Regions from separate parts of the Micromonospora sp. NPDC049580 genome, predicted to be linked through region 1. Evidence: riboswitches for the same ligand, from Rfam matches in the RefSeq annotation. Region 1 holds a riboswitch; the other holds the start of a gene.
What was found. A riboswitch is a leader RNA that binds a small molecule or an ion and turns the genes downstream of it on or off. The one in region 1 is predicted to bind cyclic di-AMP.
Positions count from the first base shown of each region.

Region 2: linked by a shared signal. The riboswitch ahead of AB0J68_RS15240 (hypothetical protein) and the one ahead of AB0J68_RS06000 (NlpC/P60 family protein) in region 1 are both predicted to bind cyclic di-AMP.

Region 1 covers NZ_JBFAPG010000040.1:50-5,790, forward strand. Annotated here, with positions in the region: gene AB0J68_RS05990 (pyridoxamine 5'-phosphate oxidase family protein) at 98-655, opposite strand; gene dcd (dCTP deaminase) at 755-1,333, shown strand; gene AB0J68_RS06000 (NlpC/P60 family protein) at 1,397-2,437, opposite strand; cyclic di-AMP (ydaO/yuaA leader) riboswitch at 2,451-2,587, opposite strand; gene AB0J68_RS06005 (N-acetylmuramoyl-L-alanine amidase) at 2,822-4,798, shown strand; gene AB0J68_RS06010 (NlpC/P60 family protein) at 4,861-5,741, opposite strand, start outside.
Region 2 covers NZ_JBFAPG010000155.1:1,628-10,182, forward strand. Annotated here, with positions in the region: gene AB0J68_RS15230 (MarR family winged helix-turn-helix transcriptional regulator) at 1-157, opposite strand, end outside; gene AB0J68_RS15235 (carbonic anhydrase) at 406-1,134, shown strand; gene AB0J68_RS15240 (hypothetical protein) at 1,223-2,242, opposite strand; cyclic di-AMP (ydaO/yuaA leader) riboswitch at 2,247-2,377, opposite strand; gene AB0J68_RS15245 (YibE/F family protein) at 2,544-3,908, opposite strand; gene AB0J68_RS15250 (heavy metal translocating P-type ATPase) at 4,371-6,332, shown strand; gene AB0J68_RS15255 (metal-sensitive transcriptional regulator) at 6,338-6,634, opposite strand; gene AB0J68_RS15260 (copper ion binding protein) at 6,784-6,993, shown strand; gene AB0J68_RS15265 (hypothetical protein) at 7,008-7,955, shown strand; gene AB0J68_RS15270 (heavy metal translocating P-type ATPase) at 7,968-8,555, shown strand, end outside.

The DNA.
Region 1 (5,741 bases):
GTCGTCCGTCGCGGTCGTCTACCATTCGGTTACCCCGGGTGCCGGCTCCGTCACGACGGAGCCGGCACCGGCGTTTTTTTGGACAGCAGGGCCGTGGTCAGGCGGCCGTGCACTGGACGTCACGGCTGCGGCGGGTCGGGCGCGTCTGCGGTACGGCGACAGGCGCGGCCGGTGCGGGCGGGGCTTGCGGGTCCAGCCAGACCCGCACGGCCGGGCGGCTCGGGGTGACACCCGGAACGCCGGCGGCGTGCTGCTCGCGACGGGTCAACATCGCCACGTCGACGGTGAACTCGAACAGCCGCCAGTCGACCTGCGGCTCGGCCCGGGCGCTCTGCGCCAGTCGGGCCACCTGGACCGGGTCGGTGACCGGCCAGGCGTGGCCCGCCACGTACGCCTCGTCGTCGCTCTCCTCCGGAGGGAACGAGTGCAGCGCGTAGCGGCCATCCCGTTCGAGGTCGCGGCGCTTCGGCGAGTCGATGATGAAGCAGAAGAGACCCTCGTCGGTGATGACCGGGGAGACCGGATGGACCCGGGGCCCGCCGTCGGCGCGGACCGTGGCCAGGTAGCCGAAGCCCGGCCCGTACTGCTGCAGGAGAACGCGGATCCCGTCGGCGAGGCGGGGCTCGTCGGCGGCGAATTCGGACCAGGAAGCCATGCCGACATTCTATCGAACAAATGTACGAGCAGCGACCTCGACGCGCTGGTCACCGGCACCGAATCCGGCCGGTCCGGCCAACGCGGCTATGGTGGTCCGATGCTGCTCTCCGACCGTGACCTGGTCTCCGAGATCAAGGCCGGCACGCTGGGCCTGGAACCGTTCGAGCCCACCCTGGTCCAACCGTCCAGCATCGACGTACGACTCGACCGGCTGTTCCGGGTGTTCAACAACCATCTCTACACCCACATCGACCCGGCCATGCAGCAGGACGACCTGACATCGGTGGTCGAGGTGCCCGACGGCGAGCCGTTCGTGCTGCACCCGGGGGAGTTCGTGCTCGCCTCGACGCTGGAGGTGATCTCGCTCGGCGACCAGCTCGCCGGCCGGCTGGAGGGAAAGAGCTCACTGGGCCGCCTCGGCCTGCTCACCCACTCCACCGCCGGGTTCATCGACCCGGGCTTCTCCGGTCACGTCACGCTGGAGCTGTCCAACGTGGCGAACCTCCCGATCACCCTCTGGCCGGGCATGAAGATCGGCCAGCTCTGCATCTTCCGGCTCTCCTCGCCGGCCGAGCACCCGTACGGCTCGGTGGTCTACGGCTCGCGCTACCAGGGGCAGCGGGGGCCGACGCCGAGCCGCTCCTGGCAGAACTGGCGTGCCTGGCCGACGCGATAGATAGCGGACGACGAGGGCCCGCCGCGACGAGATCGCGACGGGCCCTGCTGCGTCCCGCGTTGGTCAGCCGGGACGGCCGTAGCTGTGGATCGGCCCGTCGTCGACCTTCTTCATCTTGATCGGCTGACCGGCCTGGGAGGCGTGCACCACCCAGCCGTTGCCGACGTACATGCCGACGTGGTGGATGTCGCTGTAGTAGAAGACCAGGTCGCCGGGGCGCAGATCGCCCCTGCTGACGTTCTTGGTCACCCGGCTCTGCGCGGCGGCGTTGTGCGGCAGCGACACACCGGCCTTCGCCCACGCGGCGAGCATCAGCCCGGAACAGTCGTACGAGTTCGGACCCTCGGCACCCCACACGTACGGCTTGCCGATCTGGGCACAGGCGAACTTGACCGCCGTGCCCGCGCCGCCGCCGGGGTAGCTGGCCGGGCAGGGCGCCGGACGCAGCGGACCGCCGCCACCATTGCCGTACACCTTGAGGCGCAGCTTCTGCAGCCGGTCGATCTCGTCGTTGATCTGCTTCTTCTTCGCCGCCAGCTGCGCTTCGGTCCGGGTCAGCTGGGCCACCATCTCGTCCAGCGGCGCCTTCTGCCGGGCCAGCTCGTCGCGGAGGTCGGCGACCTGACGGACGTCCTCCTGCTGGTTGTGGGCGAACCGGTCGAGCATCTCGAGCTGCCCGACCACCTCGCCGGGCGACCGGCTGCCGAGCATCGTGTTGACGGTCGACAGGTTCTCGCCCATGTACGCGCGCACGGCCAGCGCGCTTACCTTGTTCATCGCGGCGTCGACCTGGCGCTCCAGGGGCGCGATGCGGGCGGCGAGCGCGTCGGCCTGCCTGCGCTTCACGGCCAGGTCCGCGCGAGTGGCGTTGTGCCGTTCGATGACCGGTTCGAGCTTGTTCCAGTCGGCGTCGATCTGGCGCTCGATCTCGGCGACGGACGGATCCGCGTGCGCCGCCGTGGCGCTGCCCGTCAGGACGACGGCTACGCCGACCAGGGCGGCGAGGGCGGTGGTGAAGCGGGACCAGCGTGGACGCGGCACTGTCGACGTCGGGTCGGCCGAGGCCGACCGTTCGGACGACGGCCGCGGGGCATGGAGGGCCACCGGGGTTCCGTACTCCTTCTTCCTGACCGCCTACCGGGTTAGCTGACGGGTTCGGGCGGGAAGTTGGCGCCCTACCGCATTGGCTGCGGATTCACCCCGGGGGAACCTGGGTCCCCGGCTCGCTCGCAAGCGACTCGGCGGTGTCGGTCCGTTACCGCCCGGGATGGGCAGACCTGCTACCGGGCCGACAAATGACCAGAGTAGAGACGGCCGTTACCGATCCGCAACCCGTGCGGCCGTGACACTCCGTACCGATTGGAGGAGGTCACCGAGCGTGCGTGAAGCTTTCTTTCGATGCAGTTTGATGTATGGAAAGGTATTGACGCGGACTCCCGACCGGCGCGAAGGTGACCACACCGTTACCAGTCAAATCTAGGGGGTTCGATGGAACGTCCAACCCTGTCCGCCGGCCGGCGCGCATCGCTCGCGGTCGCCGTGGTCATCGCCACGGCCGCCGTACCGCTGAGCGCCGGCCCCGCCTCCGCCGCACCGGCCGCCGACCGTCAGCAGCAGTACGCCGCCGCGTCGACCGAGTACGGCGTGCCGACCGCCGTGCTGCTCGGGGTCTCCTACCTGGAGTCCCGCTGGGACAGCAACGCCGGCACCCCGAGCACCAGCGGCGGCTACGGACCGATGCACCTGACCGATGCCCGCCACGTGGCCGCCCTACCCGCGCGCGGCCACCACGACGCCGGCACCGAGGATCCGCGCGGCGACGACTCCCGTGCCGTCCTGGCACCCGCGCCGGCCACGGATCCCGCGCCGCCCACGGCTGCGACGCAGACCGTCGACGCCGCCGCCGCGCTGACCGGCGCCGCCCCCGAGGCGCTGCGCAGCGACGCGACGACCAACATCCGGGGCGGGGCGGCGCTGCTGGCCGCGTACCAACGGGAGGTGGGCGCCCCGGTCGGCGCCGGCACCGACCCCGCCACCTGGTACGGCGCGGTGGCCCGCTACGCCGGCGCGGACAGCGCCGACGCCGCGGCGGCCTTCGCCGACGAGGTCTTCACCACCATCAGCGCCGGCGAGACCCGCGTGACCGACGACGGCCAGCGGGTCACGTTGCCGGCCCGCGCGGTCCAACCCCAGCGTTCCTGGCTGGACCGGCTGGGCCTGCGACGACTCGCCCGCCCGGACGGCCTGGAGTGCCCGCGGACCGTCTCCTGTGAGTGGATCCCGGCACCCTACGAGGCGTTCGGCGACGGCGACTACGGCAACCACGATCTCTCCGACCGGCCCGCCCGGCAGAAGATCGAGTACATCGTCATCCACGACACCGAGGCGAGTTGGGCGACCACCCTGAAACTCGTCCAGGACCCGACCTACGTGAGCTGGCACTACTCGCTGCGCTCGGTGGACGGGCACATCGCCCAGCACGTCAAGACCAAGGACGTCGCCTGGCACGCCGGCAACTGGTACGTCAACGCGAAGTCGATCGGGCTGGAACACGAGGGCTTCGCCGCGCAGGGCACCTGGTACACCGAGGCGATGTACCGGACCTCGGCGAAGCTCGTCCGGCACCTCGCGCTGCGGTACGGCATCCCGCTGGACCGCCAGCACATCATCGGCCACGACAACGTGCCCGGCACCGTCGCGTCGACCGTGCGCGGGATGCACTGGGACCCGGGGCCCTACTGGGACTGGACGCACTACTTCGACCTGCTGCACGCACCGCGACTGGACACCGGCACCCCCGCCACCGGGCTGGTCCGGATCGACCCCGACTACGCGACCAACCAACCGGCGTTCACCGGGTGCGTCACCCCTGGAACACCCTGCGCGCCGCGCGGCTCCTCGTCGGTGGTGCTGCACACCGCGCCGTCCGCGGACGCGCCGCTGGTCAACGACATCGCGCTCCGCCCGGACGGCACCCCGAACACGATGGACGTGTCGGACCACGGGGCGCGGGCCTCCGCCGGCCAGACGTACGCCCTGGCTGGCCGGCAGGGCGACTGGACGGCCATCTGGTACCTCGGGCAACGGGCCTGGTTCCACAACCCGGCGTCCGCGCCGACCGCCACCTGGACCGTCGGCGTGGTCGCCGTTCCGAAGCCGGGCCGGGCCACCATCCCCGTGTACGGGCGGGCCTACCCGGAGCAGGCGGCCTACCCGGCCGGCGTGCCCTACCAGGCGATCTCACCGCTGCAGTACACGCTGGCCGCCGGTCAGCGCTACGCCGTCGGCGCGGTGCTGGCCGGCGAGTACTACCGGGCCAGCACGTTCGACGGCTCCTCGCCCGGCGACTGGACGGTGATCCGGGGCAAGAACCGGTACGCGCAGATCCAGTTCGGCCACCGCATCATGTACGTCGACCTCGCCGACGTGCAGCTCCTGCCGTCCCCGGTGGGCGCTCCCCGCTGACGAATGACATACGACGAGGGCCCCCGGTCATCCGACCGAGGGCCCTCGTGGCGTCCGCTGGATCAGCCGGGTCGGCGGAACCCGGCGATCGGCATGGTGGTGATGCTCGACACCTGCACCGGTTTGCCGGCACGAGGCGCGTGCACCATCTGGTTGTTACCCAGATAGAGCCCGACATGGCTCAGGCCGGAGAAGAAGAAGACCAGGTCACCGGGGCGGGCGTCGGCACGCGACACGGCCTTGCCCTCGTTCCACTGGTCACCCGTGTGGTGGGTGAGGGAGATCCCGGCCGACTTGTACGCGTACTGGGTCAGGCCCGAGCAGTCGAACGAGTTCGGGCCGGTGGCGCCCCAGACGTACGGGTCGCCGACCTGCTGGCAGGCGGTCTTGATCGCCTTCTGAGCGGCCACGGCGAGCACACCGTTGATGGTCGGGCAGCCGACGGTCTTGACCGTGGTCTTGGGCATCGACGCCTCGAGCTTCTTGATCTCGGCGTCGATCTGCTTCTTCTTGGCCGCCAGCTCGTTCTGCTGCTTGGTCTGGGTGGCGATCAGCGCGTCGAGCTTCTGCTTCTCGCTGTCGTACTTGGCCCGCACGGCCAGCACGCCCTCGACCTGCTTGCGCTCCTGCGCGGCCAGCCGGTCGAGGAGGGTGAGCTGCTCGGTGAGGGTGTCCGGCTTGGCGCTGATCAGCAGCGCGCCGATCTCCTGCGACGGGCCCGACATGTAGTAGCGGGACGCGAGGTCACCGACCCGGTTGAGCGCCAACTCGCTCTGCAGGGCCAGCGGCTCGATCTTCTTCTGCAGGTCGGTCGACTTCTTCCGGTTGACCTTGAGCTGCGCCCGTACCTTGTTGTACTGCTCGATCGTGGGCTCCAACTGCTCCCACTTCTTGTCGATCTGCGCCTCGATCTCGTCGACCGTGGGCTCGGCCTGCGCCGGCA
Region 2 (8,555 bases), on a different contig from region 1:
CGACGATGGCCTGGGCGGCCCGTTCGGTGACGCCCACCTCGGCCGCCACGTCGCGCAGCCGCGCGGTGGGATCGCGGGCGATGGCCAGCAGCACATGCCCGTGGTTGGTGAGGAACGTCCAGTTCCGGCCGCCTCCGGCCGTCGCCGCGCTCGTCATGGTGGAGCCGCCTCTCCGGTTGTCCGCCCCACCTCCGTGCCCGCCGGAGGGTCGGGCCAGGTGCCGACGGACCGGCCCGGTCCCAACGGCCGGAGGGCCGGTTCGGGGGTCAACGTATGAAATCTAAATCACGCATATCTTGACGCATCTTGCGGTGCGTGTGACCGTGGAGCCCGAGCCAGCGCCCACCGCCGGCCCGACTGAAAAGCCTCTTGAGCAGGTCAAACGCGTGGAGACGAGGTGCGGGGATGAGCCGTTCCGGTACGCCTGGCGGGCAGCCGGGCCCGCAGCGGGCCGCCGATCGAGCGCCGACGCCGACCGAGCCGGCCCGAGCGTACGCCGAGCTGGCCGCGGGCAACCGGCGCTTCGTCAGCGGAGCGCCGCGCCACCCCAACCAGGACGCCGGGCACCGGGCCGCCGTGGCCGACGGGCAGCACCCGTTCGCGGTGATCGTGGGCTGCTCCGACTCCCGCCTGGCGGCTGAGATCATCTTCGACCGGGGGCTGGGCGACCTCTTCGTGGTCCGTACGGCCGGGCACACCGCGGGCCCGGAGGTGCTGGGCAGCGTGGAGTACGCGGTGACGGTGCTCGGAACCCCACTGGTGGTGGTCCTCGGCCACGACTCGTGCGGTGCCGTGCAGGCCGCCCGTGAGGCGGCCGCCACCGGCGTCGCGCCGCCGGGACACCTGCCCGCGGTGGTCGACGCGGTGCTGCCCAGCCTGCGACGTGCCACCGCCGAGGGCGTGGACGACGTCGACGGCATCGTCGACATCCACATCGCGCAGACCGTCGAGACGCTGCTCGGGCAGTCGCCCGTGCTGGCCGACGAGGTGGCGCAGGGGCGGTGTGCGGTGGTGGGCATGTCGTACCGGCTCGCCGCCGGTGTGGTGCGCGCGGTTACCCCCGCACCGGCGGGTGCCGCGACGTTCGACGCGCCCGGCGCCTCGGACGACCCGGCAGCTTCCGCCGCCGCCTGACGCGGACCGCCCCGGCAACTTCCGCCGCCTGACGCGACGAGGGCCGCCCCGCCTGCTGCGGGACGGCCCTCGACTTCTTGGCACCGGGTCAGAGCAGCGACATGTGCACGTGGTCGGTGTGGTTCGACGGTCCGCTGTACGACTTCCAGCCGGTCGCCGGGAACCAGATCTGCCGGTTCCAGATCACGTAGTAGATGCCGAGGCGGTCGGCGTTGCGGATGAGGAACGCGGCGACGTTGTTGCCGTACATGCGGGTGTCGTTGTTGTGCCACGGGCTGAAGCCGCTCTTCTGCAACGACCAGTCACAGGCGCGGCCCTTCGGGTGCTCGAACGGGCCACCGTTGCGGTGGCAGCCGACGAACCGGTTGAACCCGGCCCGCTTGACCTCCTTGTACGCGTGCAGGGTGCGCGGCGTGACACAACCGGAGGTGGTGGGGTCGTCCTCGCTGCATGACTCGGCCTTCCAGTCGCCGTCGGCGGTGCGACCCGGGCCGATCCGGGCGACCGGCGAGACGGCGTCGACCAGACCGCCGGTGAAACCCTGACCGCCGACCAGCGCGAGCGCCTTGTCCGCGTCGCGCTTGTCCTTCGCCATCAGGGCGGTCTGCTTCTGCTGCTCGCGGACCTCCGCGTCGAGGGCCAGCTTGGCCTGCTCGGCGCGGGTCTTGACCGTGTTGACCTCGGCGAGCTTCTTCTCGTTGACCATGTTCATCTCGTCGAGCGCCGCGGCCCGTCGGACGAACGAGTCCGGGGCGTCGCTCTCCAGCAGCATCGCGATCGCGCCGATCCGCCCGGTCCGGTACGACTGGGCGGCGATCTGCCCGACCTGCGGGGCCAGCGCCTCCAGGTCGGCCTTCGCCCGCTCGACCTGCAACGCCAGCTCAAGCTGCCGCTTCTTGGACTTGTCCAGCTTGGACTTGGCCGCCACGTAGTCCCGGTTGGTCTGCTCGATGACGTCGTTGAGGAGCTTGGGTTCGTCTTCCTCTTCGTGCCCGGACGGTGTGGGGGTCGTCGGGGCGGCGTGGGCCGGGAGGGGCCCGGCGAACACGGTCAGCGCAGCGAGCACGGCCACCACGGGTGTCAACCAGCGGCGTAGGGGTGCCGTCACAATGTTCCCTTCCGTCGACCGCCGACCGGGTTAGCTGACGGGTTCGGGGCGGAAGTGGCCCCTACCGCTGTCGCGGATTCACCCCACGTACCTGGGTCCCCGGCTCGCCGGTTGGCGATTGGGCGGTGGCACCGCAGGCGCCGCTGCGCGCCTTCGTCGGTGACCGGCAGCGAGGTTACCCGAGAGTCCACCGCCTGAGCTACGTCCTGATGCCGACTAAAAGCGTCATTTCGCCATGGCGTTGAGTGACCAGTGACGCGGTTCTCAGGGCGTAGGCCCGATCTGGTCACGCTGAGGAGTGTCACCATGCCGTATCCGTGCTCCTGTTCGGCTCTGGCCACCCGGTGGTGGCGGTGGATGGGGGTGCGCTCCGCTCCGGGTCGGGCCCGTCGGACCGACCCGCTGGCGGGGAGCTGAGGGCGGCCAACGCCTCCGTCCGGTCCGGACGGGGGCGCGGCGTCAGGACGTCGGCGGCCGCGTCCTGCGCCGGCGTCGACCCGGCCGCGGTCACCACGGCGGCGAGCCCGGTGGTGAGGGGTACGGCGGCGATCAGGCCGAGCGTGGCGACCGCGCTGCGGACGATCTCCTGGGCGAGGAACTCGCTGGTCAGGATCTGCCCGAGGGGGCGGGTGTCGGCGGTGAGCAGAAGCAGCAGCGGAAGTGAGGCGCCCGCGTACGCCAGGACGATGGTGTTGACCGTGGAGGCGATGTGCGCCCGGCCGACCCGGGTGGCCGCCCGGTAGAGCTGCAGCCGGCTCAGGCCGGGGTTGGCGTTCGCCAGCTCGGTGACGGTGGCGGCCTGGGTGACGGTCACGTCGTCGAGCACCCCGAGTGAGCCGATGATGATCCCGGCGAGCAACAGGCCACGCAGATCGACATCGGCCTGGAACATCGACAGCGTGGTGGCGTCCTCGCTGCCGAAGCCGGTCAGGTGGGTGGCGGCGGTGGCGATGGTCGCGAGCACGCCGGTGAGCACCAGGCTGCCCAGGGTGCCGAGCACCGCGACCGAGGTCTGCGCGGTCACCCCGTGTGTCAGGTAGAGCACCACGAACATGATCAGGGCTGCGCCAACCACCGCCACCAGCAGCGGTGACCGGCCGGCGCTGATGCCCGGCAACACGAAGGTGAGCAGGATGGCGAAGCTGGCGGCCAGCCCTGCCAGCGCGGCCAGGCCCCGCCACCGGCCGAACGCGACGATCGCGGCGGCGAAGACCACCGCGAGCCACACCAGCGGCTTTCCGCGCTGATGCTCGGCGATGTTCCAGCTGCTGGTGGCGGGATCGGTCGGGTCGGTCAGCTCGACCAGGACGACGTCGTCGCCGACCTCGATCCGCGGAGCGCCGGGCCCGGCGGGGACTGGCGTTTGCACCTGCTGGCCGGCGCTCGGCCCGTCCTCGATCCGTACGTCCACGGTCCCGCACGGCCCGGTGGCCGGCGTGCCCGCCGGGTTGGCCGACGGTGGGCAGGGTTCGGTCACCACCCGGGTGACCGTGCCGTGGTGGCGCGGCGCGTCCGTGCCGCCGCCGGTCTGCGGCGCCCCGTCCCGTGGCCAGAGCACCACGGCGGCGACGACGGTGGCCACGAAGAGTGGCACCACCGTCGCGACGAGGATCCGCCTGACCCGGGGTGGGACGGGCGGAGCGGTACGGCTGTGGTCGGAACCCAATGCGAGAACTCCCAACGATCCGGTGCGGGGTACGTGCCGACGGGCCGGTCGGTTCACCTCCGCCGGTCGAACGCGGTGCCGGGCGCATCGGATTGCCGGCTGGCGACCCGGTGATCACACAGGGTGAGCCGTCGGACCGGCCGGTCGGCGGAGGCGCCGCGCCGTGGCGGCGCCGGTGCCCGACTGGGCGGTGGGGTCCGGTAGGCCATCGCCGGAAATGCTAGCCAGCCGGACCGGGTGTCGCAGGTCGTGGCGGAGTGTCGGATGGTCGAACCGCCCGCGCGGCGTCGCCCGGAGCGGCATGTTGGAGTCATGCCCGCGTCCGAGCCCGCCCCTGAGCAGGCCGCCGACCAGAGCCAGCACGCGACGCCGGCCGGCCACGATCAGCACGCCGGCCCGGAGAGGCACGCCGGCCAGGACAAGCACGCTGGCCACGACAAGCACGCCGGCCACGACCCGGCGATGTTCCGCCGCCGGTTCTGGGTCTGCCTGGTGCTCACCCTGCCGGTGGTGCTGACCAGCCACCTGGTGGTGGACGGGCTCGGGCTCCGGTGGGACGTTCCGGGCCGCTCCTGGGTCGGGCCGGTGCTCGGATCGGTGATTTTCCTCTGGGGTGGCTGGCCGTTCCTGGTCGGTGCGGTGCGGGAGATCCGGGACCGGGCGCCGGGAATGATGCTGCTGGTCGCGATGGCGATCACGGTGGCGTACTCGGCGTCGTTGGCCACCAGCCTGGGCGCCTTCGACCTGGACTTCTGGTGGGAGTTGGCCGCGCTGGTCACCATCATGCTGCTCGGGCACTGGCAGGAGATGAAGGCCATCGGGCAGGCCCGGGGGGCGCTGGCGGCGTTGGCCGCGCTGCTGCCCGACGAGGCCGAGCGCGTGGCGGCGGACGGGCAGGCCGAGCCGGTGCCGGTCGGCGCGTTGCGGGTGGGCGACGTGGTGCTTGTCCGGCCCGGGGGTCGGGTGCCGGCGGACGGCCGGATCGTCGATGGCGACGCCGAACTGGACGAGTCGATGATCACCGGTGAGTCGCGGCCGGTGGCCCGGTCGACGGGCGAGCGGGTGGTGGCCGGCACGGTCGCCACCGACTCGGCGATCCGGGTCCGGGTCGAGGCGCTGGGTGACGAGACCGCGCTCGCCGGCATTCAGCGCATGGTCGCGCAGGCGCAGCGCTCGGGTGGGCAGGCCCAACTGCTGGCCGACCGGTTCGCCGCCGCGCTGTTCTACGTGGCCGCCGGCACAGCCGTGGTGACGCTGGCGGTCTGGACCGCGCTCGGTGAGCCCGACCAGGCGGTGGTCCGTACGGTCACCGTCCTGGTGATCGCCTGCCCGCACGCGCTCGGCCTGGCCATCCCGCTGGTCGTGGCGCTCTCCACCGCCCTGGCGGCGCGGCGCGGGATCCTGGTCAAGGACCGGTTGGCGCTGGAGCGCATGCGGACCGTCGACGCGGTGCTCTTCGACAAGACCGGCACGCTGACCCGGGGTGAGCACGCGGTGAGCGACCTGGTGACGACCCAGGGGCTGGAGCGGGAGGAAGCGCTGCGGATCGCCGCCGGCGTCGAGTCCGACAGCGAGCATCCGCTGGCTCGGGCGATCGTGACGGCGGCCGGGTCCGCCGGCCCGGCGCGTGCCACCGGCTTCCGGTCGCTGCCGGGCCGCGGCGTGCGGGCCACCGTCGACGGTACGGAGTACGCGGTGGGCGGCCCGGCGTTGCTGCGGGATCTGGGCCGAGCGCTCCCGGACGACCTGAAGGCGGCGACCGGCCGATGGTCGGCGCGCGGGGCCGTGGTGCTGTACCTGGTGCGGCTGCCGGGCACCGTGCTCGGGGCGTTCGCGCTCACCGACGAGGTGCGTCCGGAGGCCCGGCAGGCCATCGCCGAGCTCCGTGCCGAAGGCGTCCGCACCATCGCCATGATCACCGGCGACGCGCGGTCGGTGGCCGAGTCGGTGGCCGCCGATCTCGGCTTCCGGTCGGGGGTGGACGAGGTCTTCGCCGAGGTGCTGCCGGCCGAGAAGGACAGCCGGGTCGCGGAGCTCCAGCGGCGAGGGCTGACCGTGGCGATGGTCGGCGACGGGGTGAACGACGCGCCGGCGCTGGCCCGCTCCGACGTCGGCATCGCGATCGGGGCGGGGACCGACGTGGCGATCGAGTCCGCCGGGGTGGTGCTGGCGTCGTCCGACCCGCGCGGTGTCGGTGCCGTGGTCCGGCTCTCCCGGGCGTCGTACCGCAAGATGCGGCAGAACCTGGCCTGGGCCGCCGGCTACAACGTGGTGGCGTTGCCCCTGGCGGCCGGGGTGCTCGCCTGGGCCGGGGTGGCGTTGAGCCCGGCGGTGGCGGCGGTGCTGATGTCGGCGTCCACCATCGTGGTGGCGCTCAACGCCCAGTTGCTCCGCCGGGTACGCCTCGACGCGGAGCCCGACTGACCGGCTCAGCCGCGCTTCATGAGTCGGCCGACGGCCGCCATCATCTCGGTGGCCATCTCGTCGGCCCGGCCCTCGGCCGCCCCCTCGTGCATGCAGTGCCGGGCGTGCCCGTCGAGCAGGCCCAGGGCCACCTTGTCGAGCGCGGCCTGGATCGCGGAGATCTGGGTGAGGACGTCGATGCAGTAACGGTCGTCGTCGACCATCTTCTCGATGCCCCGGACCTGCCCCTCGACGCGGCGGAGCCGCGCGAGCAGCTGGTCCTTGCTGGCGGTGTAGCCGCGGATCGGCGTGGGTGCGGTCATGGCGACGAGGATAGCGTACCCCTGGGGGGTATGGTAACGTCCCTCGTGTCCGATACCCCCACCGGGTACCGGTACATGACCGGTTACGGATCTGTCTCGGCCTTACCCCTGGGGGGTATAGGCTGGCAGGCGGCGAAGGGAGAGATTCGATGGTCGACACGACGTTCCAGGTGCGGGGCATGACCTGCGGGCACTGCGTCAGCGCGGTCAGCGCCGAGGTGGGCGCCATCGCCGGGGTGCGCGACGTGCAGGTGGATCTCGCCACCGGCCGGGTCACCGTCACCAGCGAGCAACCCGTGGACGCGGAGTCCGTCCGGGCGGCGGTCGACGAGGCCGGTTACGACCTCGTCGAGGCGTGAGCGGAAAGCCCGGGATGAACACGGTGACCAGAATGGGCGGGTTCGCCCTCGGTCTCGCGGCGGTCTTCGGCGCGGCGTACGGGATCGGCCGGGTGGTCGACCCGGCCGCCCCGGTCGCCGAGAGTCGGCCCGACGGCGGCGTCGCCCACAGCTCGGGCCCCACCGCGCACGACGAGGTGACTGACCGGACTCCCGGCGGTCTGCTCGTCTCCGACCGTGGCTACACGCTCGTTCCGGTCGCCGCTCCGGCCGGTGAGTTCGCCTTCCGGATCGGCGGGCCGGACGGCCGTCCGGTGACCGGGTACGACGTGGCACACGACAAGCGGATGCACCTGATCGTCGCCCGGCGGGACCTGTCCGGCTTCCGCCACGTGCACCCCGACCTCGCCCCGGACGGCACCTGGCGGGTCGACACCCCGCTGGACGGCCCGGGGCAGTGGCGGGCGTTCGCCGACTTCACGCCGACCGGGGGCGAGGCGCTGACCCTCGGGGTGGACGTGACCGTCCCCGGTGAGCTGACCGAACGGCCGCTGCCCGCCCCGGCCACCAGCACCACGGTCGACGGCTACACCGTCACCCTGGCCGGCGTGCCGCAGCCCGGCCGCACCTCGTCACTCACCCTGAGCGTCAGCCGCGACGGGCGACCGGTCACCGACCTGGAGCCCTACCTGGGCGCGTACGGGCACCTGGTGGCGCTGCGCCGGGGCGATCTCGCGTACCTGCACGTACACCCGGACGGAACACCCGGCGACGGGCGCACCCGGCCCGGTCCGGAGGTCACCTTCCTCGCCGAGGTGCCCTCGGCCGGCAGCTACCGGCTCTACCTCGACTTCCGGCACGGCGGGCGGGTGCACACCGCCGAGTTCACCGTCGTCGCCGGCACCGCCACGACCGGGGGCGACCCCACTCCGAGCGGGCCGGCGCCGACCGAGCACGGCACCCCCGGCCACGGGCACAACTGACGGGACCAGACGATGACCACCACCAGCAGACCACTGCCCGAGGCGCCGAACCGGATCGAGCTGGCCATCGGGGGAATGACCTGCGCCGCCTGCGCCGCCCGGATCGAGAAGAAGCTGAACCGGATGGACGGGGTGAGCGCCACCGTCAACTACGCCACCGAGAAGGCCACCGTCCGGTACGTCGACAGCGTCACCCCGGACGACCTGATCGACACGGTGCAGAAGACCGGCTACACGGCTGCCCTGCCGGCACCGCCGACGACCGAGCAGCCGGTCGACCCGCTGCGGGGTCCGCGTACCCGTCTGTGGGTGTCGGCGGCGCTCAGCGTGCCGGTGGTTCTGCTGGCCATGGTGCCGCCCTGGCAGTTCGACTACTGGCAGTGGCTCTCGCTGACCCTCGCCGCCCCGGTGGTGGTCTGGGGCGGGCTGCCGTTCCACCGGGCCGCGTGGACCAACCTGCGGCACGGCGCCGCGACCATGGACACCCTGGTCTCGCTGGGCACCCTGGCCGCGTTCGGCTGGTCGCTCTGGGCGCTCTTCCTGGGCGACGCCGGCATGCCCGGGATGACGCATCCCTTCCGCTTCGCCATCACCCGCACC